DNA from 3 places in the Nostoc sp. UIC 10630 genome. Region 1 is predicted to be linked to each of the others. Evidence: predicted binding sites of a transcription regulator. Region 1 holds the regulator's gene; each other region holds the start of a gene.
What was found. Region 1 encodes NtcA, which controls nitrogen genes in cyanobacteria. Its sites were predicted from a motif close to TNTGTANNNNNNNNTACANA; they were not measured.
Positions count from the first base shown of each region.

Region 2: the regulator NtcA is predicted to act here: its motif matches at 3,396-3,415, upstream of G1O98_RS17175 (DUF3155 domain-containing protein).
Region 3: the regulator NtcA is predicted to act here: its motif matches at 3,526-3,545, upstream of glnA (type I glutamate--ammonia ligase).

Region 1 covers NZ_JAAGOG010000024.1:47,330-58,755, forward strand. The annotation lists gene G1O98_RS09100 (Holliday junction resolvase RuvX) at 1-163, opposite strand, end outside; gene G1O98_RS09105 (DUF3084 domain-containing protein) at 279-1,769, opposite strand; gene ntcA (global nitrogen regulator NtcA) at 1,938-2,609, opposite strand; gene fabI (enoyl-ACP reductase FabI) at 2,989-3,765, shown strand; gene hisB (imidazoleglycerol-phosphate dehydratase HisB) at 3,861-4,502, shown strand; gene G1O98_RS09125 (ABC transporter ATP-binding protein) at 4,643-5,626, shown strand; gene G1O98_RS09130 (SLBB domain-containing protein) at 6,164-7,639, shown strand; gene G1O98_RS09135 (right-handed parallel beta-helix repeat-containing protein) at 8,581-10,002, shown strand; gene G1O98_RS09140 (polysaccharide biosynthesis tyrosine autokinase) at 10,294-11,426, opposite strand, start outside.
Region 2 covers NZ_JAAGOG010000067.1:19,933-31,358, forward strand. The annotation lists gene opcA (glucose-6-phosphate dehydrogenase assembly protein OpcA) at 1-91, shown strand, start outside; gene G1O98_RS17165 (S-layer homology domain-containing protein) at 497-1,738, shown strand; gene G1O98_RS17170 (GAF domain-containing sensor histidine kinase) at 1,814-3,157, opposite strand; gene G1O98_RS17175 (DUF3155 domain-containing protein) at 3,444-3,761, shown strand; gene G1O98_RS17180 (cofactor assembly of complex C subunit B) at 4,200-4,730, opposite strand; gene G1O98_RS17185 (PadR family transcriptional regulator) at 4,783-5,130, opposite strand; gene G1O98_RS17190 (DUF3611 family protein) at 6,089-6,661, shown strand; gene G1O98_RS17195 (hypothetical protein) at 7,029-7,346, shown strand; gene serS (serine--tRNA ligase) at 7,543-8,823, shown strand; gene rseP (RIP metalloprotease RseP) at 8,948-10,048, shown strand; gene nth (endonuclease III) at 10,024-10,713, shown strand; gene rpsN (30S ribosomal protein S14) at 10,789-11,091, shown strand; gene G1O98_RS17220 (hypothetical protein) at 11,225-11,426, opposite strand, start outside.
Region 3 covers NZ_JAAGOG010000228.1:917-10,357, forward strand. The annotation lists gene cysW (sulfate ABC transporter permease subunit CysW) at 1-51, opposite strand, end outside; gene cysT (sulfate ABC transporter permease subunit CysT) at 38-898, opposite strand; gene G1O98_RS32500 (sulfate ABC transporter substrate-binding protein) at 1,060-2,208, opposite strand; partial or broken gene G1O98_RS40370 (sulfate ABC transporter substrate-binding protein) at 2,514-2,648, shown strand; gene apcB (allophycocyanin subunit beta) at 2,801-3,310, opposite strand; gene glnA (type I glutamate--ammonia ligase) at 3,668-5,089, shown strand; gene G1O98_RS32515 (hypothetical protein) at 5,220-5,420, opposite strand; gene G1O98_RS32520 (class I SAM-dependent methyltransferase) at 5,711-6,769, shown strand; gene G1O98_RS32525 (hypothetical protein) at 7,557-7,784, opposite strand; gene G1O98_RS32530 (FAD-dependent oxidoreductase) at 7,892-9,441, opposite strand, start outside.

The DNA.
Region 1 (11,426 bases):
TTTGACGCAGTGTTTCAATGGTAGCGATCGCCTCTTTGGCTAACGCAACCTGATGATAATACAATTGTCGATCCAGTCCCATCACCGCTAACCCACACTTATCTCGACCTGGATCAAACCCCAATATGACTGGTTGCGTTGGTGAAAATTCGCGTAAAGTCATAAGAAATTAAAAATAAAAATTGAGAATTAGAAATCAATAAATGCAATCACAGCAACTATTTTGACTGCTGTTGAATATGTTTAAATCTTACTAATAACAGTGTGCAAATAATGTTTTAAGTACTAAAAATAATTTTTCCGTTGACTATTGCCACTAATTTTACTCTCAATGGCCCGGCTGTATAAGTGTCCTCTGCTGCGATCGCTTTGATCTCCAAGGGCTGATTATATTGTCTTAATTGGGCGACAAAGCGCAAGAAAGTCCCCTCTACTTGCACATCCTCGACAATTCCGGCATTACGAGCCCGAAATTGAGAAGCAGAAATTAGTATTTCCAGCCTTTGCTGTAACTGATACGATGTCATAGTTTTGGAATCGGCACTAGTTGTAGCTAGGACTGCGCCTCCCGAAAAAACCAATTGATTTCGCGCTGTATCGGCGAAAAACTCTATCTGCTTTTCTCCCCTGACGTAATTACCAGCCGAGAAAATTCGCACCACATATTCTTGACCATCGCTAATCTGCTTGCTCAATTGGTCAACCCGATCCTGAGTCACGCGTAGTAGCTCTACATTGGCAGGATTTGCCCCAGGCTCACTTAATTCGAGGTTGGCGTTGCGATTGGCTTCTTGTAAAAGTTGTACCACTGCCTGACGAGCCGCAGCAGGTTGGGTAACACGAATTACAGCACCAGACAAAACTTGACCGCGAACTAAGGCCAACTTACCTAGACGCAGGTCGCGGTAAGACTGATAATATTTTTCCAGCCTGGCAACTTCTAGTTCTAGTTGCTCTTGTTGCGCTTCCAATTCTTTGAGGCGCGATTCCCGTTTGGCAATCACTTCCTCTCGTGCTGCAACTTCTACATTCCGCTTTTGAATCAATTGATCGAGTTGGCCAATTTTTTTATCGCGTTGTTCTATGGCTTCTTGACGGTTAGCCAGTTCGCGATCGCGTTTTTCAATCGCTGTTTTGGCTTCGTCAATGGCTTTTTTCGCTTCAGCGTACAGTCGTTGTCGTTCTGTCTTCAGTAGTTCAACTGCCGCCTGTAGCTCTTTTCTTTGATTGGAAACGCTTTGCAACTCAGCTATGGCTTTTTGGTACTGAGTTACAACTTGTCCTAATTGACCTTGAGTGCGTTGGAGTTGAGTTTGAGTTTGAGCTTGTTGACTAATGGTGCGGTTCAACTGAGCTTGTGTTTGGAGTTGTTTGGCATTTGCTGCCTGTAAAGACTGATTAATTGCCTGTAAGTCTTGTTGTGCTTTTGCTTGGGCAATTCTTGCTTGATTTAGCTCACTTTCTACCTGACTTTTCTGAGTTTCTGCGGTTTTTAGCTGTTCCCGTTTCTGTCTGAGGTCTGTTTGAATATCTTCTAATTCAAAAACTCCCTTTCGCAAGCCTTCATCGGCAGCGAATAAAATTCCTAATGTTGATGCTGAAATCAAACCGCCCGTAAAAATAGTTACCACTACGGCAGTATTTTTCGGACGAAGCTTAAAAAGTGAGAGGCGGGCTTTGCCAACTCGTGTGCCGATGCGATCGCCCACGGTGGCAATTACGCCTCCCAGAATTAAAATTGCTGCGATGAGGATGTATCCGGTGGTCATCTTTAGCTACCGAAATCCTTCCAGATACAGCCTACTACTTTTAAGCATTGTCTGCGGAGAAGTGGAAGTTGGCAATAGCTGAAATTATTCAATTTTAGATTTACCTCTAGCTATTAGTGTCATCTTTCAAAATAGAACACGCGCCGATTCCCCTTTCTCCGATTGATTTTATGTGAATTGCCTACTTAAGGTAACAGGTTTATGCACGGTAATCTTCTTTTTGTGGATAGAAATCATCTTTTTCTCACGCAAATCCCCTAGTAGCCTAGTAACAGTAACACGAGTTGAACCAATTGCTTCTGCGATCGCCTGATGAGATAACTTCAGATCAATAGTTATCCCATCTGCACAAGGAACGCCAAAATCCCGACAAAGAATTAATAAAAAACTCACCAACCTAGAACCCATATCTCGGTGAGCAAGAGTTTCAATCATCATCTCTGTCTGTAAAATGCGCGAAGAAAGACCCCGCAGCATTAACATTGATAATTCTGGATTTTCCTTGAGTGCTTGCTCTACTTGTTCAATTGGGGCTGACAGTAATTCCACAGGGGTAAATGCAACCGCATGGTAAAACCTATCCGACTTATTTCCTGTCAGCAATGACAAAACACCAAAAACACTATTTTCCCGAAGCAATGCTACTGTTATTTCCTCTCCTGCCTCGTACACCCTAGAAAGTTTAACAGCACCTTTCAAAAGAAAATAAACTCGTTCGGCAGGATCGCCAGGAAAAAAGATCGTTTTATTGCGTTCAAACGTTTCCACAACTGGCGGAAACGCCCCGGTCGCCATCTGACGAAATACATTTGCTAGGGCTTTATCTTGTGTCACGATCATCTCCCTTCCCCTACCCAATGCCGGAAAAACAAAAACTGATTACCTAAGAATACACCCGAAAAATGAATAAAGCACCGTCAACCTTTCTGTACTTTCCTATACTCAAACTAATCGCTTCATAACTGTTTGTTTATAATGATACATAATTGTTGATCCTTTCAGCTACTAATTGTTGATAAGTAGTTCCAATAACTGTATTAAAAAGGGTTTTTTAAAGAACAAATAAAGATATCTTGAGAAAATCTTTAGGAAAAATCAAGATTTTTGTCATAGCAAACACCCTTCTCAATATTCATTTTTGCAAATCCTGTATAAAACAAAGACAAACGTGCCTCAGATTCTAGTATGCTCCTAATGATCGATCGCATTAACAATTTCTATGCTGAATCTGACTGGAAAAAATGCTCTTGTTACAGGTATTGCCAATAACCGCTCGATCGCCTGGGGCATCGCCCAACAGCTGCATAAAGCCGGAGCAAACCTGGGTATTACCTACCTGCCGGATGAACGCGGCAAAATGGAGAAAAAAGTTGCGGAGTTGGTAGAACCCCTCAACCCAAGCTTATTTCTTCCTTGTAATGTCCAAGATGAAGAACAGATTCAATCTACCTTTGAGACAATTCGTGAGCAATGGGGGAAGCTAGACATTCTCATCCATTGTCTGGCCTTTGCCAGTAAAGACGATTTAAGTGGAGACTTTAGCCAAACCTCTCGTTCTGGCTTCAACACTGCCTTAGAAATCAGTACCTACTCGCTGGTGCAGTTAAGTGGTGCAGCGAAACCTTTGATGACTGAGGGAGGTAGTATCGTCACGCTGACATATTTAGGCGGTGTTAGAGCAATCCCTAACTACAACGTTATGGGAGTTGCTAAAGCAGGGTTAGAAATGAGCGTGCGTTACCTAGCTGCTGAACTAGGGCCGAAAAATATCCGCGTCAATGCCATCTCCGCAGGCCCCATCCGCACCTTAGCATCTTCAGCAGTGGGTGGAATTTTGGATATGATTCATCATGTCGAAGAAGTAGCTCCCCTGCGCCGTACTGTCACTCAGCTAGAAGTGGGGAATACTGCCGCTTTCTTATGTAGTGATTTGTCCAGTGGTATTACCGGACAAGTTCTATATGTAGATGCAGGATATGAAATTATGGGAATGTAAGATAATTTGGGGAGTAGGGAGTCGGGAGTAGAGGGAGTAAGTAAAAAATTATTCTTGCCGATTCCCCATTCCCCATTCCCCATTCTCCACTTCCCATGCAAACAACCAATCGCCAAGTTAATTCAAACTACGACCAGTCAACTAAAACCCCTCGGATTGCCACTATTCACCGCACTACTGGTGAAACTGATGTACAAGTTACCATCAATTTGGATGGTAGAGGAACTTGCACGGCAGCAACAGGCATTCCGTTTTTGGATCACATGTTGCATCAAATTGCCTCCCACGGGCTGATTGATATAGATGTCCAAGCCAAGGGAGACTGGGAAATTGATGACCATCACACCAACGAAGATGTAGGCATTACTTTAGGCCAAGCTTTCAACCAAGCACTAGGCGACAGAAAAGGTATTGTCCGCTTTGGTAATTTTCTTGCGCCATTGGATGAAGCTTTAGTTCAGGTAGCGCTAGACTTTTCTGGACGGCCTCACCTCAGCTACGGCTTGCAAATTCCTACCCAGCGCGTAGGAACTTATGACACCCAACTCGTGCGCGAATTCTTTGTAGCATTGGTGAATCATAGCCAAATGACACTCCACATTCGGCAACTGGATGGCATTAATTCCCACCACATCATAGAGGCGACATTTAAAGCCTTTGCAAGAGCAACACGGCTAGCAGTGGAGATTGACCCCCGTCGTGCTGGTCTAATTCCCAGTTCTAAAGGCGTTCTCTAAAAGTTGTAAAAAGGGGCATTAGTTATTTCCCCTATAGTCTCCAATCCCCAATAATTGACACACGACTTGGTGATGGTTATTATCAGCCTACTAGGTAACTTGTAATTAATACCAAGCTGGTTATTAGTGGTTGAACCAAGATGAAGTCTGTTGCAGATGACCCTGATTCTCAACTTAATACGGCAGACACTCCGCCAGTAGTCCTAACTTCTGAGTTGCGAAAAGTCTATCGCACTGGTTTTTGGCTAAATCAAAAAGTCGTATCTCTCAAAAACTGTTCTTTAACGGTTTACAAAGGTGAAACCTTTGGGTTGCTAGGGCCAAACGGTGCTGGTAAAACCACCCTTTTAAAATTGTTGCTGGGAATTATTCATCCCACTTCTGGACGGGGATTTTTATTGGATAAGCCTATAGGCGATCGCAGTGTTAAGCAACATATTGGCTATTTGCCAGAAAATCCCTATTTGTATGACTATCTCACTGGCTGGGAATTTTTGCAGCTAGCTGCTGGACTATTCCAAATTCCCCAAAGTGTCCAACGCCAACGCATTCCCCAACTGCTGGAATTAGTAGGTTTATCCCAAGCTGATGCTCGCAAAAAGCTTTTACGCCGCTACTCAAAAGGAATGCTACAGCGTGTTGGTATGGCACAGGCGCTAATTAATGAGCCAGATTTAGTTTTTCTCGATGAACCCATGTCTGGTCTCGATCCGGTGGGACGTTACCAAATGCGGGAAATCATCTTGGCACTAAAAGCTGCTGGAAAGACGATTTTTTTCAATAGCCACGTTCTTAGTGAAGTAGAACAGATTTGCGATCGCATTGCCATCCTTGCTCAAGGTGAACTAATTTGCTCTGGTTCCCTTAATGAACTTTTAGGCGTAGAGAACACATATCATGTAAAAGGTCAAGGTGGTGACTGGGAAATTCTCAAAAAATGGATACCCACTCTCAGATTTGAACCTGATGGTTCCTGGCAAGGTACACTACAAGACGATTACTATGATTTCCTCGCTAGTGTTCGTCTGATGGAAGGTAAAATTATTGCTATGAACTTGTCACGTTACTCCCTAGAAGAGTTTTTTATTCAACAAATTCAAAGAAAAAATAACTCTGTTAATTAATTTCGTTGCCAAATACTCAATTATAGATTTTTTTGAACAACGTATATACGTGGTATCTTTTTACAGAATAACCTTAAATTTCCGCCTTTTTGAGTTTATCTTTGCTCAATCCAACTCACAAAAAAACTAAATTTCGACCTTTTTTCAAGATTATTTGTAGTTAATCAATAATGGAGTTCATAATTTTTGCAAAAATTACTACTAATAGAATATTTAGAATCACAGGTTAAGTGTCATTTAATTGACTTTGGTAGAAATGCGTTATTCGTAAGTACCTATTTACATAACAGACAATTTTTTATATAAACTGCGTTTATCTCCGTAAGTCACATATTTTTTGATAATCCCCATATTCAAGTTTGCTCAACTTTAAATTAACTTCACTAAAAATTCAAATTCAATAAACAAATTTCCTCCGGAAAATTACACTTTTCGGGGAAAATAAGAGTGTTGGGGAACTTGAATACTTAGGTATAGTCAAAATAAAAATGTTTAGACAGTACTTTATTAATCGTAGTTTCAGAATCTAAGGTAAATATGCTTAACACAAGTTTGTTTAAATTCAAATTCCTAACTCAGCCAGTTGTGGGTGTGGCTTTGTTAAGTGCTGTCAATGTCGCTGTGCCATTTGCGAGTCTAGCTCAGGGACAACCATTACCACCAACGACACAAACACCAAGCACACAAACACAATTAGATACTAATTATTCATTAGGAGGCGGCGATCGCATCCGGGTAAATGTATTTGAAGTACCTGAATATACAGGAGAATACCAAGTTCCCCCAGGTGGAGCAATCAACCTACCTTTAATTGGCAGTGTGTCAGTCCTCGGTCTAACAACTGAACAGGCTGCTGACGAAATTGCTAGAAGATATGCTCGCTTCCTCAAACGTCCCTTAATCTCAGTCAATCTGTTATCGCCTCGTCCTATCAATGTTTTCGTTGCCGGAGAAGTGACACGTCCAGGAGCTTACACTCTTAGCTTGAGCGGAGGCGCGGGAGACAATCCAGGCGTACAGTACCCCACTGTATTAGCTGCATTGACAACAGCACAGGGCGTAACCTTGGCTGCGGATGTGAGTCAAATTCAATTAAGGCGTAAAATCGGACGTTCTTCAGAGCAAGCCGTTAGTGTCAATTTGAAGGAACTTATCCAAACAGGTAGGTTATCACAGGATATTACCTTGCGTGATGGAGACACCATAGTTGTGCCAACAGCAACCAACTTCAACGTGGCAGAATCTCGTAATATATTTGCATCTAACTTTGCTGCCAGCCAAACCACGCCTCGCACGGTAACAATTATCGGTGAAGTTAATCGTCCCGGTTCGTATCTTGTCACCCCAGCCAGCACAGATGCTCAGGGGGGCGCAGCAACTAACAGTGGTACTGCTAATCCCAATGGTCTACCAAACGTGACACGGGTTATTCAACTAGCTGGGGGAATTACAGCACAAGCTGATGTTCGTAATCTCAGGCTACGTCGACTTACAAGAACTGGCTCAGAACAAGCTATAGATATTAACCTTTGGCAACTATTGCAGAGTGGCGACGCTAGTCAAGACATCATCGTGCAAGACGGAGATACAATTGTTATTCCGACGGCAACTGAGATTAACCCCGCAGAAGCTACTCAATTAGCTACCACTACTTTGTCTCCTACACGTATTCAAGTTGGTGTGGTAGGTGAAGTTAAAAAACCAGGGTTAACAGACGTTCAGCCGAATAGCTCTTTAAATCAAGCTATACTGGCAGCTGGCGGATTTAATGATGCCAGAGCTAGTAGCAGTGCTGTTGATTTGATTCGCCTCAACCCTAACGGTTCTGTCACTAAACGCATAGTAAAAGTGGATTTTTCTGCTGGCATTAATGAGCAAACTAATCCCATACTCCGCAATAATGATGTTGTTGTAGTCAACCGATCGGGTTCCGCTAAGACTGGCGATACCATAAACACTATCACTGGTCCTCTCGGTGTTATCTTTAATCTTCTGAACTTGTTCGGACTCTAGTTTTAGATACAGATGTGAATTGGGGGCGTTGCTTAAACTTCTCCGTCCCCAAAATTACAATATCTATATAGTCAAAGAGATTGATTGCTCTTGGTGTATTCTCTTGCGAGAGAGCAATATTCATCTCTCTTGAACTGTCCTCCACAATAACCACCTCTTTTATTAACTGAACTTACGCACTCAAAACCAGAAAGCTCGATCCCTCTTAAAAAAAAGCGAGTATCTCTTACGCGTAAGTATTAGTTAAATTACAGCAGTTGCCAGTAAATGAAATACACTTCTCCCCAACCCTTCCCAGATACTCTTATTTGACCGCAGGATAAGACAATACTAGTGTACATAAATATCTTTCCTTTTGCGATCGCTTCTTAAATTATTTATATTTTATACTAATTTTTATAAAAGTCTAAGCCTTATTACCGAGCTTTAAATTCCGTAAACCGAAAGCTATCACTGAAATTTCTGAATTTGCCATTGATATACCTTTTAAAACTTTGTTTTTGTTACTCTGATTTCTTATGATAATGAGAATGCTTTAGAGGGTAAAGATTATATAATCCACTTCCTGTAAGACTTTTTTCTTTGTTTTAATTATCATTATCATAAGAATTATTTAAGTAAAATAACTGTTTAATGACAGATATACTATCTTAACTACAGATACCGCGTATACACAGTAGAATGATGTCCAATTAGAAATGATGTCATTTGTACGGTTGGTTTGTGTCCATTAATGGGATGACTCTGCATACTGAGAATTTTTTCAGTACTTTTACCAGATGGTTGCCATTTTTTTTTAACACTGCCTAGAAAACATTTCAGCGATATTTACGTGGAAATGCTCAGGTGTAAACCTGATAAACCGTTTATAAACTTACAAATGGCAGTTACACGACCGTATCCAATACTGACTTACTGACCAAGGCTAGAGTTACTGACCGTTGACGATTCAGTTTTTGCAATATACCCTATTTTTCCCTATGATGATTCATGGTTTAGGCTTTCTCAGTTTAAGTGCATCTCTTGTACTCCCCTGGGCGTTAACAGGTCTGGTTCAAGGACAGAGAATAACAGAGTCTTTAGTTAAAGACGTTCGTCAGTTATCCACCGATCAAAGCACACCACTACCAAGTCGCAAGCTGATCAGCCAGGTTACAACTACAACATACTATGTTAGTGGTAGCGGAAGCGACAAAAATAGCGGACTCACTCCGTCATCTGCCTTTAGGACAATTCAAAGGGCAGCAGACCTAACTAGTCCTGGCACTACAGTACTGATCATGGATGGAGTATATAAGAATACTTACTCTAACGGTTCAGCACTAGTAATTAAACGCTCTGGAACGGCAAATTCATGGATTACCTATAAGGCATATCCTGGAAATAAGCCAAAAATTCAGCACAATGGATGGAATGGAATTTCCATTGAAAATGGAGCCTCATATATTGAGATAAATGGTCTGGAGGTTGCAGGGAACAATACCAATATAACCCTGAGTTATGCGCTGAGTCAGAAGTATAATACATCCAACCCACTGACGAGTGGAAACTGCATAAATATAGATGGACGAAAAAATGGTCGTTCCCACCACATACGTATTCTCAACAACAAGGTACATGATTGTGGCGGTGCGGGTATTTCAGTTATTGAATCGGACTATGTAACAGTGGACAACAACGAGGTATATAATAATGCCTGGTACTCACCATACGGGGCTAGTGGGATTTCACTGCTCAACAATTGGAATTATGATAAGAACCTGAACTATAGGATGTATGTTACCAGAAACAAAGTCTACAATAATCAAATGTTTGTTCCCTGGTATTACAATGGAAAGTTCCAAGATGGTAATGGTATTATTGTTGATAAGTCACGAGATAATGGGTATCAAGGACGTACTTTGATTGCCAACAATATCTCATATAAAAATGGTGGTACGGGCATTCATACCTTTTCAAGCGACCATGTGGATATTGTCCACAACACTGTTTATCTGAATAACCAGACTAAGGAAATTACTCACGGACAAATAATGAGTAATTATTCAGGTGATGTCAAAGTTATCAATAACATCATTTATGCTGCGGCTAACAAAACAATAAGTACGAATAATAAAAGTACCAACACTACTTTTAACTACAACCTCTACAACAACAATGGTTCTCGTGCAGTTTCTGTGGGACCTAACGATATTATGGCAGATCCACAATTTGTAAATCCCTCAGGTGGTGACTTTAGAATAAAGGGAACTAGCCGGGCCATCAACAATGGTTTTAAGTGGAATAATTTGAAAAATGATTATTTTGGTAAATCTCGTCCTGTCGGTTCTGGATATGATATTGGGGCACACGAATATCAGTAACCGTAATATTGTGTTCTGAAATCTACACCCTACAATCTACAACACATAGTTCTGTCAGGCTGAAGTCTAGAGTTATACAAAATAATAAGCCTACCTCTGAAAGTAGGCTTATTGTTTTTTTGCTAAATAATTAAACAGATATGATACAAGTATCCCAGCAGAATTAATTATTGATGTTTTACTAGGCAAGAATTTCAGCCAAGTTATTGTGTAATTAATACTGTACTATTATTTACCAGTTATGGTATTAAATTAACTGGTAAGACAAAATCCTAATTTATTTAACTTAATTTATACAGAAGTTTTGTCTGGAATACGTTTTTTTAGCTTTGTCTCTTTTGCCAAATCTTGATGAGTAAAGTATTGTTTAACATGGTTGAAATAACTACTAGATTCATTTTTATCAATGATACCATTCACAACTAAACCTAATACGTTGTGACTTGATCTCTCTAGCATTTCTTGAGCGGCAGATGCACTGTTAGAATCAATTACCCCAGGTCGAGCGACTAACAAAATCCCATCAGTCATTTGGCTTATAGTCAAAGCATCGGCTGCCAAAAGCAAGGGAGGAGCATCAATAATTACAAAATCATATTTATATTGAGATGAAAAACTTTCAATTAGCGATGCCATCCGCTTTGAGTCAAGTAAAGCAAGTGGATTGGGAGGTCTAGAGCCAGCAGTTAAGACATCAAGATTATCCATTACTTTAGATAAAGCAACATCAAATTCAGTCTGACCTATAAGAACTTCACTCAAGCCATCTGCATTACTTACTTCCCACAGATGATGCTGAGAAGGAACTCGCATATCTGCATCTATTAGTAAAACTTGACGTCCTAATTGAGCGATCGCTGTTGCCAAATTAGCTGAAACTGTAGACTTGCCTTCTTTAGGAACTGCGCTAGTTACCACAATAGTTTTCAGCACTTTATCTGAACTCAGGAATTTCAGATTCGCTTGAATCATTCTGTACATTTCGCTAGTTAAAGAGTAAGGCGTATCTCTGACAGCAATTGTTTGATTTATTGATTCTGCGTTTGAATAACGGGAGCGAATCTTTTTAACAGACAAAGGCACAATTCCTAACAAAGTATATCTAAATATATCTCTGATTTCTTGAAGGGTTTTCAGAGACCTATCTCTCATACCTAGAACAAGAACTGTTGTAGTAGCCAAGAATAAACCGAACATTACTCCTAGCACTAAAACAATAATTTTTTTGCTTTCTACTGGCTTATCGGGCACTATAGCCTGAGCAATAATCCGCGAGCTGGCTGTATTTGTATTCTCAACTAACTGTAATTCTTGAACCTTTTTCAACAGAGTTTGATATGTTGATTCTGCGACTTCAACTTTTCGTTCTAACTCCCTCTGATTTTGTGCTAGTTGGGGTATGAGTTTAACGCGCTTTTCGTATA
Region 2 (11,426 bases), on a different contig from region 1:
ACTAAGTCAGCAGGTGCAACGCTGGGGTCGTGAGTCCCTTTTTGAAGAAAGTCTGGGAGTGACAGCGAATATTTTCAAATTGGTGAATTAACTTAGACTTAACCCCCTGCCTGCTTCCTGACCTTGTGTATACACGGTAGGCTTTTTAAGCATGGAACCAGGTGAAAGTCCCCGTTTTTTAAGGTAATACAGTTCAGTTAAAGATTTTGGGCTTAACTGAACTGTATTGCTTTTTAAGGGAGATTTAGAGGCATCTAAAGCTTTTGATACCAATCAGAGAACTTTTAAAACATCCTCTAGTTGGTAAGAGGCTGATTACACTATTACCTATTGCTAGATATGTTGGCAGGCTTTTTCTTAGTTTGACTATCTAATTTGACTGTATGCCAAAAGTAATGGTTTTTACAAAAAACAGAAATTAAAGGGAACCTAATACTTTAGTAAATGTCTAATTAATTAACAGTAATAAAAATAATTGTACTGGAGTTAAAAATTAATGTTTACTTTTAATCGTTTGCAATCTGGAACAGCTGCACTCATGGCTTTGAGCGTCACAGTAGGCACTGTAGCTCCTTTGATTACAGCTTCACCATCTTTAGCTCAAACCACTTTTTCTGATGTTTCATCTAATTATTGGGCGGCACAATTTATTCAACAATTGTCACAGCGAGGCGTAATTGCCGGATTTCCTGATGGTAGTTTCCGTCCTGAAGAAGCGGTGACACGCGCTCAATTTGCCGCTATGGTCAACAAAGCTTTCCAAAAATCACAGCAACGATCGCCAATCAACTTTGCTGACGTGCCCAGCAATTATTGGGCATCAAGTGCCATTCAGCAAGCTTATACCATTGGTTTCTTATCTGGATATCCCGGTAATCGCTTTGAGCCGAACCAAGCTATTCCCCGCCAACAGGTTTTAGTTTCCCTCGCTAACGGTCTGGAATATAGTCCCATTGGCAATACTGAAAGCACTCTGCAATACTTCAACGATGCCTCTAACATCGCTAGCTATGCCCGTAGCCCGATCGCAGCTGCAACTGAAAAGCAAATAGTTGTGAACTATCCTAATGTGAAGTTCCTCAATCCAACTGCAACCGCTACTCGCGCCCAAGTAGCAGCTTTTATCTACCAAGCATTGGTTAGTTCTAACCAAGCCTCAGCAATTAACTCGCCTTATGTTGTGGCTGTCGGGTCTACTACCCCAACGCCTGTATCAGTCACAATTCCTCAAGGGACTGCTATTCCTGTGAAGTATGACAAGGCAGAAAAGATTCTGGTTACAAAGGATGAAACTGCGCCTTTGACGTTGACAGTATCCCAAAACGTAGTAACACAAGACGGATCTGTAGTGATTCCGGCTGGTAGTCAAGTAATTGGTCAACTTAAACCTGCTACAGGCGGTTCTCAATTCGTTGCCGAAAAACTGGTTTTGACCAGTGGACAGGAGTACCAGCTTAACGCCAGCTCTGAAGTGATCACCAAAACTGAAACCGTCAAGAAGGGTACTAGTATTGGTTCAATTATCAAAAATACTGTATTGGGTGCAGGTGCGGCAACTGCGGTATCTGCTGTAACTGGCGATCGCGCGATCGCCACAGAAGAAGTCTTGGGTGGCGCTGGTATCGGTGCATTGGTGGGTCTATTCTTCGGTAAGAATAGTGTTGACTTAGTGGCAATTGACCCAAATACCGATTTACAAATGACCATCAATCAAAACTTGTTGGTTTCACTCAGATAGTCATTGGTCATTAGTCATTAGTCATTGGTCATTGGTTTTTACAAAGAACGAATGACAAAGGACAAAGGACAAATCCTAAACTTTCGGCAACCAAATAATAAAAGTAGTCCCAGGCGCATTGGGTGAAGTTAGCTTAGAGTTGATTGCAGGGCTGAAAACCTCGATTTCACCCTGCATTTGCTCTATTAATTGTTTGGCGATCGCTAACCCCAAACCTGTGCCAGGGATTTCTGTTTGCGCTTGTACACCCCGATAATGCCGTTCTCCCAGATGTTCTAAATCTTCGGGGGGAATGCCAGGCCCGTTGTCACTGATCGCAATTCCTTGAAAATTAGCTTTTTCTTGCCCCGCCTGAATCAAAATTTTGCCACCAGTGGGAGTATATTTCAAAGCATTATCGATGATATTAGTTAAAACCTCTCGTAATGCTTTGATGTTGGCACGTACTAGGGGTGAATTATGTTTAATTTCAGTTATTAGTTTTAGCTTTCGCTCTTGGGCGATCGCTTTGGCTGATATTAATAATGGTTCTAATATATCTGCTAACGAGCAGTCAACTGTTTTATCTCCCGTTCCCGGCAATAGTAGCGGCGGTTTAGCGTCTTTTTGGATAGTTGCTTCCACAAACACTTCATGTTCGGGTAAATGTAGTGGTGCTAAATCTGTCTCTGTTAAGTCAATTACTTGATCGAATTGTTGTAGCAATTCTTGGAGGCGATCGCTTTCTCGCACAATACTATTGGCCACATCCCGATTGCTATCTCCTGGGCGCAGCCGCTTCAATAGCAGTTTCCCAAAAGTCCGCAATGCCGTTAATGGGTTACGAAACTGATGCAACAGGTTATCTAGCAAATCTCGCTGTTTTTCTTGGAGAATTTGTTGCTCACGCAACTGCTCCTCAAACCATGCCCGGCGTTGATCTAAAATACAAGCGATCGCTAATGTTTGGGCTATCTGTTGAATTTGACTTTCCTCATGTTCATTCCATGCCCGGTCTTGCCTACCCGTCACCAATAACCCCATCATCACACCCTCATAAACTAGAGGTAAAACAATTTGGTTGCCACTAAAGAGGTATTCCTCTTTTAAATGGGGTTGAGATGCCTCAGACTGCTGTGATGAGGTTGGAGATTCCGATTCTGCTGTCAATAACCTTCTGCGATCGTTGGGTAATATAAACACATTTCCAACTTGAAGTTGCTTGTGTACTACTGTCACCTCAGCAGTTTCTTCCCCTGGCGGTAATAATGCTGTTTCTGGGTAAATTACCACAGGAATCAGTTTGGCCTCACTAGAAGGAGCCTCTACCAATTCTTGTGTCAGGTACACAATACTTAAAGTTGCTCCCAGCCCTTGGGTTAGCAGCGCTATTTGCTCTCGACACAGAGCAATAAAATCGGAACTGGCAGACATTAACATTTTTTAGCTCTTGCTCAAGATTACAGATTTTAAGGCATGATGATAAGAGAGGATACTTAATTTTTACCTCACCCATTCAATAAAGCTTAACTAAAATCTTCTTAGTGATGGTTTGTACCAAGGAATTATTTTCTTAGGTAACTTTGTTTTATCTATTTTCAAAGATGTTAATTTTCTTGCATGAAAAGGTTAAAAACTATTGATATTTTGAACTAGAACTTATATAATGACGACGGATTTTGTAGCTAACACTACAATCTATAGCTTGAAAGAGGAGGACAATAGGTTGGCAAGGAGACGCAAAAGGAAAAGTCGCCGTCGTCAAGAAGGACGGAGGATTTTGGAACACGTGCCTCAATATAGCATCGAAAGTGGCGAAGAAAAACCTGTGACAGCAGCGAGAAGATTCATTCAAGCTGAAGGGATTTTGCCACCTGCGTTGCTACTCGTAAAGCGAAATGAACACACAACAGATCGTTATTTCTGGGCAGAAAAGGGACTGTTTGGTGCTCAATACGTAGAGGAAAACCATTTCTTGTTTCCAAGCTTGAGGGTATTAGAACCTTCGCCTGGTCAAGAACCTCTTGCTTTAGCTAGTCGGTGAACCATAGATGGTCATCTTACACATTGAATGTGGCTCCTGACTATTCATTAACTGGCAAAATAGCTAAGTTTATGCAAAATTTAATTTTTTTTTAGTTTGGAGCTGATTTGCCAGTCAGGCTAGTCCAGGTAATTGGAAAATAAACTAGTCTCAAAGCACGCTAGATTGCATGGGTTGATACTAGTGTCATGATATAGAAGGGAGTGGGTATAGAGCCAAGCGCCTCCAAAAGCGCTAGTGAAGTTGCGCTCTTATACCGTGAATTGTTAACCAAGCTCTGTCAACGAATTTAAGTTAATTAATTTAAATTTCTCCCCACGACTTATATCGTGGGGAAAGTGACAAAGCAGAAGTCTTGATTTCCTCCTTTTTACTTTTCATTGCCTAAAGATTAGATCAGGTCAGAAGTCTGCATATCATAGTTAAAAAAAGCAACAATTATTCACCAGCCTTGAGCTGTAGAGTTCTCTGTAACTCACTGAGTTCATCTCGATGGGCAACTACAGTGATCTTACTTGAGGAGGTTTGTTCACTCTGAGTTGTTTCTACTTTGAGTGACACCTTCTCAAGTCTTCCAGATTTTTTCCAATAAAACAGACCACTTAAAGGCGACAGCAGTACCATAGCCAAAACAATGGGACTGAGGTTAGGAAAAAGCAGGTATACGACTAGTGAGAGACAAACAATCCCAGTCGCTGCCAGCAGAGTTAAAAATATAGCTAAAAACCAACTGGGGCGAACATTCCCTTCAAAAGTCACTTTGTTTTGTTCTCGGTCTACCTCTGCTACTTGGTAAGACCGGGAGCGAAAATACTCTTTTAATTGAGACATTAAAGCAGCTTCGTCTTGCTCAGATACCAGTTGCACTGTTTGTATGCGGTCTTTAGTCGAGGCACGAATAAAGAAAAACAGCCCAACCGATAACAACAAGGTTAGCAGGAACGTAGATGGCAGAATAGCAGTATCCATAACTGATTGTTATTGTTTGACTGGAGGAGACTTATTCATTATCAATTATTCGTTACTTTGTCCTCCTATTGATGTAGTTAAGCCATTGCAAAGCTAAATCCTGCGCTTGAACTTGCCATTCTGGAGAAACTTGGTACATCCGCCTGGGTCGTCCTCGTCCTTCCAGTTTCTTCCAATATCCAGTGATTGCCTTTTCGTCTTCCAGAAATTTGATTGCACTATAAAGCACAGTATCCGAAAGCCTATAGGTTGAATATTCAGTTTCTAATTGCTCAATCAACTCGGTTCCGTAGGATTCACCTTGTAATAAAACAGACAGTATGTAACAAACTGCTACTTCCTGACAAAGGTAAGTTGGCGGAGGATTCTCAAAGAATTGATATATATCCTCAAGTTTCATGGTTAGTGAATGGCTAAAAAAATGCCTTATGGTAAGGTCTACAATCCTTGTAGTCAGTATACAGTGCTACTGCCAAGTGAGTAATATATATAATGCTACTTAGACTAGATTTACAAAGCGTAAATACCAAACGATTATCCACGCTTGTGAATTCGTGGTAAGAGTTGCGAGTTTTAGGGACACAAAGAAATGTACCCTAGCCCAAGCTTGATATGGTGTGGTGAGGAGCTAACAGAGAGTAGCAAATTCACTTAGTACAGAAGGTACTTAGTCTTGGTCAGATTAGGGCAAATGCCAAGCCCCAGCTTTTAGGCGTGAGGTTTCTGACTGTCTTGGTATTAAGTAATGCCAAGGTAGTTAGAAGTGCTTAAGCAATAAAATGCCATCGAAGAAATTTTACAGGTAAAATGCAATTTTGTCTGTAAAACTTAATAAACACTTTGTTTTACAGTGATTTTCCCAATGCAAATCATAAGAATTTAAGCTATGGGATATATGTGGTTTAAAGCTGCTACGGTGGTGGACACACTTAAGTAGTACGCATTACTGATTTGCTGGATAAGAGAATCTCTTGTCGCATTTGGTAAATGTGATAGTAAATTTATCAAAGAAGACGCAAAGACTAGAGCATCGATTCAGTAATCAAAAACCTAATCCCCAGCCTCCTTGACTAAAAGATAAGAGGTTGGGGAGACATGATTCGTTACTGATAGGACTTACGCAAAACTAGTTGTTGTAGGGACAATTTATGAATTGCCCTACTTGAAAATCCTTCTTTTCGGCCATTATTTACGTAAGTCCTGACTGAATTGGTGTTCTCGGAGAGATAGAGACGTAGAGTGCGATACCTCTCAACACAGTTCTCCGTGTTCTCCGAACTTTTGAGCTAAGGCATCCTTAGATTAAACTTTTGTCTTTGTGTCTTTGTGTCCTTTGAAAGTGCCCGGCACTTCTATATATGTCACAGACTCCCGATGCTCCATCATCTTCTCTGCGGGCTATTGCCCAAACCTTTCGCCTTACAGGTTGGATTAGCTTCTGGATTCAGCTAGTACTAGGCGTTGTTTCTAGCATAATTGTGTTGCTGTTCGCCATCTTTAATCAAAGAACTGGTAGTCCTAGTAATAATCCTGGGACTGGCTTTGGCGTATTTTTAGCAATTTGTGGACTAGTTGTTTTGGGTGGAGGTATTTATTTAGCTTATCGTTACACTAGAATTGGCAAGCAATTAGAATCCTCCAATCCCAGCAACCGCCCTCGCAAAAGTGAGACTGTGCAAGTATTACGCTTAGGGCTGTGGGTAAATTTAGGCGGTACACTGGTGACTCTTTTAGGCGCGCAAGCGATCGTTGGTACACTGGTAGCAAGATCCATATCTCCTCAAGCTATAACTACACAATTTTTTGACCCTACCCGTATTATTAGCGGTCTAGATATGCTTGTCGTACAGGCAAATACCAACACTGTATCAGCACATTTTGCGGGGCTTGTAGCGTCACTTTGGCTACTCAATCGTATTAACCGACCTTAGTTATAAGTTCTATTAGCGGTAGCGGGGCGGGCGTTTCGCCTATGCTGGGTTTTCAAGAGCCAAAGGAAAATTATCATACTTTTCCGAAACGGGCAAAACTGCGTGTGAAGACAACTACATAATCCTTGAAAAAACATCCTGATAGTACAGCATTGCGTAAATGAACTATCCATTTCAAATCAATGAAACGCTTGCAGTATAGGAATTACCAATTACCTTAGCGAGTCGAGAGAGCGGTACACTACGCATAGCAATATCACCGTAGGGGTACGGGTGTCATTAAGAATTTTGCCAAGCTGTACTAACAAGTGATGTCAAAACTAGAACAGGGATGATGTTGTATACCTTTTTTATAAGTTTGAACACTATGAAAAATCAACCAGCCCATAAGTTTAATCAAGACGTATGGAGATTTGGCGTACAGGTTTTCTTTAGTAGCATCGTATTGGGACTGTGCATTTTCAAGCTTGGCTCGCCAGGGGACGATAAGAATGTTGCTCTGTATTGGGGTGGTTTATCAAGTGTGCTTGCATACTGGTTGCCTTCACCTGGACAAACTAGAGACGATAAGGAAGCGCAGAGTATCACTCAAAGGACGTTTGCAGCCACTGATAACAATAATGGGAATGGTCAAAGTCTTGCTCAGGTTACTGAAACAAGAGTGGCTCAGGATACTAGCTCATGATTGGTTAAATGCAATATATGCTTTCTTAGTACTGGCAGTGATGCTAGGGAAAAATCTTGATTCAGAGATTAAGACTGAATTTTTCCAATAAACTTTGTTTTTCCAGTCACAGCAAACCAAAATTACTATATGCTAAATGCTTAATGTGTTAACTGTATTGACAGGAAGATGTTAGGCTAGAAACTGAGAAAAATCTGTGCTGGATATTAAGCAAATACGGGAAAATCCGCAATTAGTTCAAGAACGATTGAATAGTCGTAGTGGTAAATACGACATTGAACCGATATTACTGTTAGATCGGCAACAACGGGAACTTGAGGGGACACGTAGTCAACTCCAAGCTCGTAGCAACGAAATTGGTAAAATTGTCGGGCAGAAGATTAAATCTGGGATCAGTCCTCAAGACCCAGAAATTCAAGCTTTGCGGGATGAAGGTAACTCTGTAAAAGCTACTTTGAGTCAACTGGAACCCCAAGAAAAAGAACTCAAAGCTGAAATTGCCCAACTTGTGTTGGCACTTCCCAACTTGCCAAGCGACTCTACACCCCTTGGTAAGAATGAGGAAGATAACGTAGAAGTGCGCCGTTGGGGTGATGAGTACATTCCCCAATATCCGAATATTCTCCCTCACTGGGAAATTGGCGAAAAGCTGGGTATTCTCAATGTTGAACGAGCTGTAAAAGTTGCCCAAAGTCGCTTTGTGACATTGATAGGCGCTGGTGCGGCATTGGAGAGGGCATTAATTCAATTTATGCTGACTCTCCATACTCAAGCTGGATATGTAGAAGTCAGTCCGCCTCTATTAGTTAATACCGAGTCTTTGACAGCGACCGGTCAGTTACCCAAGTTTGCTGAAGAAAGCTTTAAATGCGCGGATGATGATTTATGGCTGATTCCGACGGCGGAAGTTCCAGTTACAAACCTCTACCGGGGTGAAATTCTCGCTGCTGAGGATTTGCCTATTTACCACTGCGCTTTTACTCCCTGTTTTCGCCGCGAAGCTGGTAGCTATGGGCGCGATATGCGGGGGTTAATTCGCCTGCATCAGTTCAACAAGGTGGAAATGGTGAAATTTGTTGAGCCTAGTACGTCTTTTGATGAACTGGAGAAATTAGTAGGGAATGCAGAAGCAATTTTACAGGCTTTGCGGTTGCCTTACCGAGTAGTAAATTTAAGTACTGGAGATTTGGGATTCGCCTCTACCAAAACTTATGATTTAGAGGTTTGGTTGCCCTCTTCTGGCAAATACCGCGAGATTTCTAGCTGTTCCAATACTATAGATTTCCAAGCAAGACGGGCTGATATTCGCTTCAAAGAGGCGGGGAAAAAAGGAACTCAGTTCGTACACACTTTGAATGGTTCGGGTTTGGCGGTGGGAAGGACTATGGCTGCAATTTTGGAGAATTATCAACAACCTGATGGGACAGTAAGGATACCAGAAGTGCTGCAACCTTATTTGGGGCGTGAAGTTTTATAATTTGTCATTAGTCATTTGTCCTTTGTTATTTACCAATGACCAATGACTAATACCCAATACCCAATACCCAATGCCCAATTAGAATGGAGATAACTATAGCTTAATATTTTCTCTAATTTACTCTATGTCAGTTTTAGCAGCGATCGCAGTCTTGGCTGTTTTGATCTTGGTACACGAGTTGGGACATTTTGTTGCAGCACGTTCTCAAGGCATTCTCGTTAACCGTTTTTCTTTGGGTTTTGGCCCAGTTCTTTTGAAGTATCAAGGTTCACAAACTGAATATGCTATCCGCGCCTTTCCCTTGGGCGGCTTTGTGGGCTTTCCTGATGATGACCCCGATAGCGATGTTCCACCCAATGACCCAAATCTGCTGCGTAACCGTCCAGTTTTAGACCGGGCGATTGTCATCAGTGCTGGAGTGATTGCAAATTTAATATTTGCCTATTTGGTGCTGGTTCTGCAATTGGGTATCGTTGGTATTCCCAAAGAATTAAACTATCAAGCTGGTGTCGTTGTACAGCCTGTTAATCAAGAATCTGTTGCCTATCAAGCAGGAATTCGGGAAGGAGATATTATTCTGGCTGTTAACGGTCAAGAACTCCCGGCTTCTGACAAATCAACTCCTTTGCTGACTAAAGAAATTCAAACTCATCCCAATCAGCAAATCGAACTAAAAATTCAGCGTGAAAACCAACAACAAACCCTGAAATTAACGCCAAAACTGGGAGCCGATGGTAAAGGTGTAGTTGGTGTGGCACTTAGTCCCAATGCTACCGCAGTTTATCGCCGTCCGAATAGTCCTTTTGAAATTTTTGGTCTTGCTGCTAGCAGGTTTCAACAATTATTTGTTGGGACACTGAGCGGTTTTGGGCAGTTGATTACCAATTTTCAACAAACTGCTGGACAAGTTTCTGGGCCAGTTAACATTGTCAAAATCGGTGCAAAATTAGCTGAAGATAATAGCGTAAATCTGTTGTCTTTTGCGGCAATTATCAGCATTAACTTGGCTATTATCAATATTTTGCCTTTGCCAGCTTTGGATGGCGGACAACTAGCTTTTCTGCTGATTGAAGGTTTACGCGGTAAGCCTGTACCGTCCCGGATTCAAGAAGGTGTAATGCAAACTGGTTTGGTATTACTCTTAGGATTAGGAATTTTTCTGATCGTCAAAGAAACTACTCAATTAACTAGCCAATTGGAGTGGGTACAAAAATTATTCCAGTGATTACTACCCGCAAATCGTTATCTAAAAAGAAGCGATCGCTAGAAATTTTAGCTCGTCTGAAGCGTCTTTATCCAGATGCTACTTGCTCTTTGAACTACTCAACGCCAGTACAATTGTTGGTGGCAACGATTCTCTCTGCTCAATGTACTGATGAGCGAGTGAATAAAGTGACACCAGCTTTATTTGGTAAGTTTCCTGATGCTGAGAGTTTAGCGATCGCTGACTTAGTAGAATTAGAAAGTTTGGTGCGTTCTACAGGGTTTTATCACAATAAAGCTAAAAACATTCAAGTCGCTTGTCGGATGATTGTTACCGAGTTTAACTCTGTTGTCCCCAACCAGATGGAACAGTTGTTAAAGCTTCCTGGGGTGGCGCGGAAGACAGCAAATGTCGTTCTGGCTCATGCTTATGGTATTAATGCTGGCGTGACGGTAGATACTCACGTCAAGCGCCTCAGCCAACGCTTGGGTTTAACTGAAGCAAAAGACCCCGTTCGGATTGAGCAAGATTTAATGGGTTTATTGCCTCAGCCTGATTGGGAAAATTGGTCAATTCGGTTGATTTATCACGGTCGTGCTATTTGTAAAGCCCGCTCTCCCGTTTGTGTTGCGTGTGAGCTTGCTGATTTATGCCCTGTAGCCAATAAGCCAGTGGTTGTAGGGTAAGCAACATAAGTAACCCCAGAATTGATGGAGAGACTGTAGAATGGAGAACGGTGTCTTTAAATAAGTTAGAGAATAATGGCAAAGAAGAGCATGATTGAGCGCGAGAAAAAGCGCACCAAGTTGATAGAAAAGTATGCTGACAAGCGAGAAGCCCTTTTGGATGAGTTCAGAAGTGCAGCATCTCCTTTGGATAAGCTAGAAATCCACAGAAAGATTCAACAGCTACCCCGGAATAGTGCGCCCACCCGCCACCGCAATCGTTGCTGGTTGACTGGTCGTTCTAGAGGAGTTTACCGCGATTTCGGACTCTCTCGGAACGTGCTACGAGAATGGGCGCATGAAGGTCTTTTACCTGGAGTTGTTAAGTCTAGCTGGTAGTTAAGAGTCATTAGTGAGCCAGCGCGGTCTTGGGGGTTTCCCCCATGAGTGACTGGCGAACCCGTAAGGGTCATTAGTCATTAGTCATTGGTAAATAACAAAGGACAAATGACAAAAGACAAATGACAAAATATTATTGACCACAACACTTATCAATTCCCAGACTTTCTAAGAGTAGATCGCTGACGGCGTTGGCGATCGCAAACTCTCCATAAAAGCTATTGGAAAAATCATACGACTGCATCTCTGTGACAATGGCAATTACCAGAGAACCAAGGTCATTTTCTCCTTCCATCCGTTGACGCACAAAAATCTGTGCGGCTCGTTGGGCAATA
Region 3 (9,441 bases), on a different contig from region 1:
TGTATGTGTATCAGATGCAGATGAGTGAAAACTTGGCTTATCTACTGTCATATCGTCTTGCCCATGCTTGTAAGAAATTAATTGCTAATAGCAATACCAACGAAATTGATAGTAAAACTATGCCAATTACTGTTGCACCAGAATAGTCATACTGCTCTAACCGTTGGAAAATCAATACAGGTGCGATCAAATCTTGATAGGGCGTATTAGAAGAGATAATTACAGTTGACCCATATTCGCCAACCGCACGGGAGAAACCCAAGGCAACACCAGTTAAAATCGTCGGAAATAAAGGTGGCAAAATTACTTTCCAAAAGGTCTGCCATTGAGAAGCGCCTAGACACCAAGAAGCTTCTTCAATTTCATGTTCCATTTCCTGAAGTACGGGTTGCACAGTTCTCACAATAAAGGGTAGTGAGATAAATATCATTGCCACCGCTACTCCTGTGCGAGTAAAAGCTACCTTAATTCCCAGTGGTGCTAGTAGCGAACCTATCCAGCCATTATCACTGTAAACAGTTGCTAGGGTTAGCCCCGCTACTGAAGTTGGCAGTGCAAAAGGTAAATCTACTGTGGCATCAATCAAGCGTTTGAAGGGAAAGTCGTAGCGCACCAGAACCCAAGCAATTAGAGTACCAAATACGCCATTGAGTAAGGCAGCAAATATTGCCGTGACAAAAGTTACATTATAGGTAGCTAATGCGATATCACTGGTTGCGATCGCCCAAAATCTCGCCGGAGGTTCCGTACTCGCTTTCAGGAACATGGCAATTATGGGGATAAACAACATCACTGTCAGGTATGCTATTGTGATTCGCCAAGTCCAGGGAACCCGCCGCAATTTCTTCCAGAATGGTGTTTTGCGCTCAACTTCCAAAGAAGAAGATACAGTCGTCATAGTCAAGAATTCAAAATTTAAATTTCACAAGAATTTTTTTGCCAGTATTCGTAATTGCTAATTCGTAATTCAAAGACATTCCAACAAATTTTAATTTTCGATAAAATAATTTTGTAAGGTTATCACTACGAATTACGAATTACGAATTACTTAATTACCGTTTATTTTTGGGCTTGAATCTTATCAAACACGCCCCCATCGGCGAAAAATTTCTTATCGATTGCACTCCAACCGCCGAAGTCTGCAACTGTACCCAAAGTTTTCACCTTGGGAAATTTGTCTGTGACTTCTTTAGTTTGAGCTAAAGTCTCATCCACAGGACGGAATCCTAATTTGACAAACTCTTGCTGTGCTTCTGGAGTATAGAGGTATTTCACAAAACCTTCAGCAACTTCGCGGGTTCCATGCTTATCGACATTCTTATCTACCACTGCGATCGGATTGTCGATGGATATGTTTACATCGGGAATGACATAATCAACCTTCTCGCCCTTTTGCTGTGCCAAAATGACTTCGTTTTCGTAGTTGATTAAGACATCTCCCTGCCCTTGCTTGGCAAATGTATCAGTAGCTTCCCGTGCATCTTTAGGCAAGATTGGCACATTTTTGTAAACTTTAGTCACAAATTCAGTGGCTTTAGCCTCATCGCCACCTGTTTTAATCACAGAATCCCATAGTGCTAAGAAATTCCACTTAGCAACACCTGAAGTTTTGGGGTTAGCAGTAATTAGTTTTACACCGTCTTTAGCTAAATCTTGCCAGTTTTTGATGCCTTTAGGATTGCCGGAACGAGTTACTAATGCTGCAACTGATTTGGAGACAATACCGTTGTTGGGAACTTCTTTCTCCCATCCTGGCTGAATCAATCCAGCCTTCTCAATCTTTGAAGTGTCTCCAGCTAGTGCCAAGTGGACGACATCTGCTTCCAAGCCATCGATAACAGCGCGAGTTTGAGAACCAGAGCCGCCATAGCTTTGCTTGAAGACGACAGTTTGATTATGATCTTTCTTCCACTGTTCTACAAATTTAGGAATAATTGCTTCGTGAGCCGCTTTGGTGACAGCAAAGGAAACCAGAGTTAGTTCAACACTATCTTTGTTTGCAGCCACAGGAGTAGCGCTAGCATTAGGGGTTTCAGAAGAAGAAGTATTCCCAGTTCCTCCACCAGAGCAGGCAGCAAGCGCCACACTCAATACAGTCCCTACCAAAAAGAGTGATACAAAACCTTTAAGCGAATTTAGTCTGAACCGATATGTTCCATGTTCAGCAATTGCTTGTAATCTTTTCAGTGGGTGTTGCCACAAACTCATTCCATTTCCTCCGCTAAATCTACAGATAACTGATGGGAATACAGTTATATAGTGTTTATCATACCGGATGATTACATCTAACTAGTTGCAAACACCAATAAACCTCACATTCTTCATCAAGAATATGGTGATTCTACCAATTATGTAAGGAATTACAATACTTTTATTTTCAAGTATCAAGCAATTTGCTAGGGAATTGAGAATTAGACATTAGTTATTTTTTCTCCCTCATTTGAAATAGTAGTCGGATATTTTACATATCTTCACTACGAGTTTCCCCAGGAAAAATCAAAATTTTTAGTATAAAGGAAGTACAGAATAAATTTCCTAAGATTTCTAAGCTTTACAACGTTCAGAGTTTGGGAGGCTGGGATACTATTCAGAAGAAGTTTTTCGATGACGGCGCAATCTTCGACAAAATACAAAGTGGACAAAGCTAACATGTCCTTTTTGAACTAGATTAGAGAGGCGTGACATTGCCCTTTAGCGGCAAAAACTTGGATTAAAAAAGCGATCGCTCTTTCCCAACAAAGACAAAAGTGCGATCGCTATTTATATTTATGTCGTGGCAGACATCCGGCCCACCTAAAATCTAAATATCTATCTCGCTCAACTCGCGTGTGATGTGATCAAATGGTTCATCCACAAAAGCAGTATTAACCACACCTGCTGCTGCTACTTGCTCCTTAATCAGATCCTTGAGAATCTGGATACCGCGAACCGTAGGTCCAATAGGCACGCCTAGAGAATTGTAAGTTTCCCGTAGCCCTTGTAGCACTCGTTCATCCAATACATTTGTGTTCCCAGCAACTAGTGCATAGGTAGCGTAGCGCAAATAGTAATCAAGGTCGCGCAGACAAGCTGCATAACGACGAGTTGTATAGGAATTTCCACCGGGGCGAATCAATTCTGGCAGTTCTTCATATAACTTCAAACCCGCCTGCTTGACAAGTGCAGCCGCATTAGAATTTATCGCCGCCGCCGCTTGGACTCGGACTGTACCACTGTCAAAGTAAGACTTTAGGCTATCGATCGCATTCCGGTCAAAATACCGACCAGCTAAGTCATAATTCTTAATTAAACTTGTTACCGCATCGCGCATTCTTTTTTCTCCCAATCCTTGCTATTTATGGTTTGATATTTATTTGGCTGCACTTACGCACCAGTAAATTTTTGTGCTATTTAAAATAGATTCGGCACAAAAACAATCTATCCACTATTTAAGGATTCTATGCCAAAGTTGACCCCTATATGATGAACTTTCCAGTTTTGTACAGATGAGCGCTGAAAGGTTAATATAACCTGATAATCCAGATATCTGTAACATAAACTACAAAATCAGCTAATGTCTACTATTTAAGATATTTCTGGTGTGTCACGGTCTGATTGAGATCAGCAGGGTTAGGATGCAATGTAAGATTCTGGTTGACTTTAGGAAATTGGTAGAGAAGGAGTAACAATGACTACACCACAAGAACTCTTGAAGAGAATTCAAGATGAAAAAATTCAACTGATTGATCTCAAATTCATCGACACAGTAGGGACTTGGCAGCACCTCACACTGTACCAAAACCAAATCGATGAGACTGCGTTCACTGATGGCGTAGCTTTTGACGGTTCCAGCATTCGGGGTTGGAAAGCGATCAACGAATCGGACATGACGATGGTACTCGACCCCAACACTGCTTGGATCGACCCATTCATGGAAGTGCCAACACTAAGTATAATTTGTAGTATTAAAGACCCCCGCACGGGTCAACCATACAACCGTTGCCCACGGGTTATTGCCCAAAAAGCAATAGATTACCTGGTTGCCAGTGGCATTGGTGATACAGCCTTCTTTGGCCCTGAAGCTGAGTTCTTTATCTTTGATAGTGCTAGGTTTGCCCAAACTGCTAACGAAGGCTATTACTTCTTAGACTCCGAAGAAGGTGCTTGGAATTCCGGTAAAGCCGGTACAGATGAAAAACCCAACTTGGGTTACAAACCACGCTTCAAAGAAGGTTACTTCCCAGTCGCACCGACGGATTCTTTCCAAGATATCCGTACAGAGATGCTGTTGACAATGGCAGAATTAGGTGTGCCCATTGAAAAACATCACCACGAAGTTGCTACTGGTGGTCAGTGCGAACTAGGTTTCAAGTTTGGGAAGTTGATCGAAGCGGCTGACTGGTTGATGATTTACAAATATGTCATCAAGAACGTTGCTAAAAAATATGGCAAAACCGTCACCTTCATGCCAAAACCGATTTTTGGCGATAACGGTTCGGGAATGCACTGTCACCAGTCCATCTGGAGAGACGGCCAACCTCTGTTTGCAGGTGATAAGTATGCTGGTTTGAGTGATATGGCGTTGTACTACATTGGTGGTCTTCTCAAACACGCACCAGCGCTGTTAGCAATTACTAACCCCAGTACCAACTCATACAAGCGCCTAGTACCTGGTTATGAAGCTCCTGTAAACTTGGCTTATTCTGAAGGGAACCGTTCTGCTTCTATCCGTATTCCTCTATCTGGTAAAAACCCCAAAGCCAAGCGTTTAGAATTCCGTTGTCCAGATGCTACATCTAACCCCTACTTGGCATTTGCTGCAATGCTTTGTGCTGGTATCGACGGCATCAAGAACAAAATACATCCTGGTGAACCCTTAGATAAGAATATCTATGAACTCTCTCCAGAAGAGCTTGCAAAGGTTCCCTCAACTCCAAGTTCTTTAGAACTGGCATTGCAAGCACTAGAAAACGATCACGCTTTCTTGACAGAATCAGGCGTATTCACGGAAGACTTTATCGAAAATTGGATTGACTACAAGCTTAACGAAGCCAAGCAGTTACAGCTACGTCCTCATCCCTATGAGTTTTACCTCTACTACGATGCTTAATTAATTAAATTAAGAATCGTATCTAACTAAAATTAATAAGTTTAGCCACCCTAGAGTACAGGGTGGCTTTTTTTCCAGAGTTGCCAGTTGAGATATTCACTCAAAAAATCTAGCTTCAAACTCTTGAAACTTAACTCATGGAAGCGTGGCTGGGTCCATAAATCATCCGACTACTAGCATCTACCTTCCCTTGAATTGGGTTCCAGTAGTGAGAGACTTCTTCAGGAAGACCAAGTTCTTGTGCGGCCCGCATCAGCATTGATTGTTGGCGATTCTTGACTTGCTGATGTTCACGCACCATCAACGCACGAGATTTATCTGCGATAGACATAACCATAGTCCTCTTTATTTGGTGAATATATAATTTTTGTTTTCTTACAAGACTAATATAACAAAAAATCTGTAACATAAGCTACTTTTTACATAAATTTATATTTTGCTTTGCTGACAATATTAGCCATTTGTCCCCAAAGCTGGAAAAATCTTCCTTAATCTATCTATGATGGCTAAAATCATCTGGCTTCAAGTTTGTCTTGCCTGGGAGCTTTTACTTTTCCAACAGGAGGTAATTTTTTCGTTACAATTATTTACATAAAAGTAATCAAAACTTAAGCTATTTTTATGCCTGAGAGTTTAACTAAGCTGACTTATCAGACCTTTCAGCAGGGTAAAAATTACTTTGGTCTGGCTCACAAGATATTAAGTTCACAGTTGAGGAACCTGGTGTATCCGACACTTCAACAAAAGACCAAACCCATCCCAAATGAGCTTTTAGTCAAGCTTCAACAGAGATTGAACCAGCTGCTCGAAACAGACTGGCAAGATGCCCAAAAAGGTGTCTACCCAGAAAGTTTATTGTTTGATAACCCCTGGCAAGACTTTTTTTCCTACTATCCTCTAGTGTGGCTAGATTCTCCTCAAATCTGGGAGCGGGTTAAACAACAAAATTATCAAGATTTTTCGCCCGAAATTGACACAGATGGTTATCCCAGCTACTACGTGCAGAACTTCCATCACCAAAGCAATGGCTATTTAAGTGACTTGTCAGCCAATTTATATGACTTACAAGTAGAAATTCTTTTTGGTGGGGCAGCTGATGCGATGCGGCGGCGAATTCTCGCTCCTCTCAAGCAAGGGCTGAAAGCTTTTGATTCGTTTACACCAAAGCAAGTCCGTATTTTGGATGTAGCTTGTGGAACTGGGCGGACTTTAAAGTTAATTCGGGCAGCCTTGCCTCAAGCATCTCTGTTTGGCACAGATTTGTCACCAGCTTATTTGCGGAAAGCAAATGAACTACTATCGCAAATCCCAGGAGAACTACCGCAACTTTTGCAAGGCAATGCCGAAGAGTTACCTTATGTAGATGATTATTTTCATGCTGTAACTTCTGTTTTTCTCTTCCATGAGTTACCAGCATCTGTACGTCAGACAGTTATTGAGCAATGCTTCCGGGTAACAAAACCAGGCGGAGTCTTTATTATCTGTGACTCCATTCAGTTGAGTGATTCACCTGAGTTGGAATATATGATGGACTCTTTTCCTGAAACTTTCCATGAACCCTATTACAAGCATTACACCACTGATAACTTGGTAGAGCGTTTACAGAGAGTAGGCTTTGAGAATATTGAGATACAAGACCATTTTATGAGCAAGTATTTCATTGCTCATAAGCCAGCTTGAAACAATACCTTTTCATTGCCTTTTCTTTAAGGAAACTTTACCTAAAAAGGACAGATGCAAAATTTTGCATCTGTCATTGGGTGTAGAATAATTAAGATGAGTGAGATTATCTAGCAAATTCTTCTTAATATTTATTTCGTTGAACACCATCTACGAGGAGAACGAACCAGGGTGCAAGAGTAGCTCATAAATAGTAATATTTGTTGCCAAGTGCAATCAATCTATACTACTTGTGCGAATCCATGTCCTAGATAAGCTCAAATGGAACGAAAGGGATTTTATGCTTAGGTAAAGGACGCTAAACACGCGTCGAAGTGAAGATCCATTAGTTGCTCATATAGAAGCCAGCTACTCAATGTATGAGAAGAAAAGATATTGGGGAATAAAGTGAATGAAGTTGCCTTAAGACTATTTCCTTAGCAAGCAAAATGTTTGAATTAGACGTGCTTTAGATTAACTGATAGTCTAAATAACATCTATTTCTAGAGCCGTTAAGGATTGAGATGCAGAGCTTCCCACCGAATATAAGCAACAGTTATGTAGCTTTTGGGAGTTGTTAATGCTGCTGATCAAGACACTTAATTTTATTTGCGTTTTGATCGCCAGGATTAAAAGACCAACTAATGATATACAAAGCTTGCAGTTGAAATACTAAGCGATCGCTGAAGATTTTCGCGTGTCAACTGTATATATCTCTGTCAAAAAAGCTGTGTCAAATATGTTGGCATAACATCGTGTTTTCTGGAACTTTGGTTCTTTTGGAAGAACAGGCATTATCCTACGGTGGTTAAACCACAACATAGGTATTTCCGAATTTTTGTGTCACTTCCCTACGCCCACTACCGCGATGACGTGGCGCATCATCTGGATTTTGTTCAGATGCTGCCGAGAGCCACTGTTCCGAAGTAGGCGTGGAAAGTAGCCCAGTTGATAAGTGATTGACCATTGCTTGGCAGTTAGAAGCTAAGGGGCCGAACACCAGACTCGATACTAAAAGTGAAATGGCAGCACGCATAGCAAATGTCTATTTTGGAACTCTCCACTTCACTGATACTTAGCTTTTTGATTAATATCCGGACAATTAATCAAAAAGTATTCTGTTTTACTGAAAATAAACTCTTCTTATCCTCCGATTAAATGTTCGACTAATAACCAGTTACCAGAGTGGTTGTAACGACCCCACAATGTAACTAATTGTTCGTGGGGGTAAGTGCGTAATTGCTCGTCGATATGCGATCGCAAAGTCACAAGCTGCCAATTTTGCCCTTGATATGCGGCTGGCGCTGTGACAGCAAATCTGTATTCCTGCTGTTCCAAGCGGAAGAAAATGCCTTTGAAACAGTTACTTTCCCGAATTAATGCCTTTTCAAAAGCAGAGTCAGGGTACTCATTCTCCGATGGGCAAGGGCAATAACCACTAACTGGATAGGCTTGTGGGTTATTTAAGTAATACAGTTGCCAGTCCAGCCAATCCGAACGATTGGGTGGAAGATTAAATAAAGGAATAATTGCTGTTTTTGAACGATTATCCTCTAATAAAGCTGTTTGCAGTGATCTAACAGGTAAATGCCTCGGCTGACAGTTTAACTCAACACACATCGCCGCCGCCATACCTGCTGCTTGACCGATGCCCATAACCACAGGTTGTAATCTGGTAGCGCCATTGGCAATGTGAGAGACAGAAATGTTCTTTTCACAAACTAAGAAACCATCTGTTGTGGCTGGAATTAGGGAACTGTAGGGAATTGTAAAGGGTGTTCCAGTCCAACGCCCGCCCCAACGGATAGATTTTGGTTGCAGTGGGAATTGAACACCAGGATAATGATGGTCATTGGCGTAGTTACCAACTGCGATTGCATCATTAAATATAGATGCAACTCTTCCGCCGGCGATCGGCAAAATATCCTGTTCTCGGACAGTACTTAGTCCCAATAAGCGGCGGCTTTCCCGATAATAGGGATGCAGTGCAAAAGCTGTAGGGGCGTGAGGAAATACTTTTTCTGCTAAACCATAGCGACGACCAAGCTGATTTTGGATAAAATGGGCAAAATTTTGGCTATGCCAGCGAGATTCTTGGATGAATTCACCTCTGGACACATCTGACTCTATCAGCCGCCCTACTCCTTGGCCGTAGTCATTGCCACAGATTGGCCAATTAATCATGAATCGATTACCAGGCAAACGTCCATAATTCAAAAATGTCTCTGCTCCATAGCCATTCCAAGCATCTGTAAACTGTGATGGATTATAGTTAGGGGCAGCCGGAATTTCTGGTGCAATTGCATCACCAAAGTCTTGCATAATCACTACATAAGTAGGCGCTTGCACAGGATATTTCTGGGTCAAAGAGTTAAAACCCACTGGAGCGCTTGGTTCTCCCCACTCAGATTGCAATTCCCAACCCCAACGGTAAGGTATCTCAGCTAAAGCTAATAAATCTCCTAATTCTGTACCATCGAGAATAATTTTGGCTGTGACAGCAAAATCAGCAAAGCGCACACCAGTAATAGAATCACCTTGGCGGAACACCTCTATTGGCACTTGTCCAGAAATCCAGTGCAGATTTGGCAATTCCTGCACCCAGTCTGCAAAAATCTCTGCCCCAATTTGAGGATCGTAACTAAAAAAGCTTACCCAGCTGTTATCTAATCCTCCGGGCTGCCGTTGCCGCA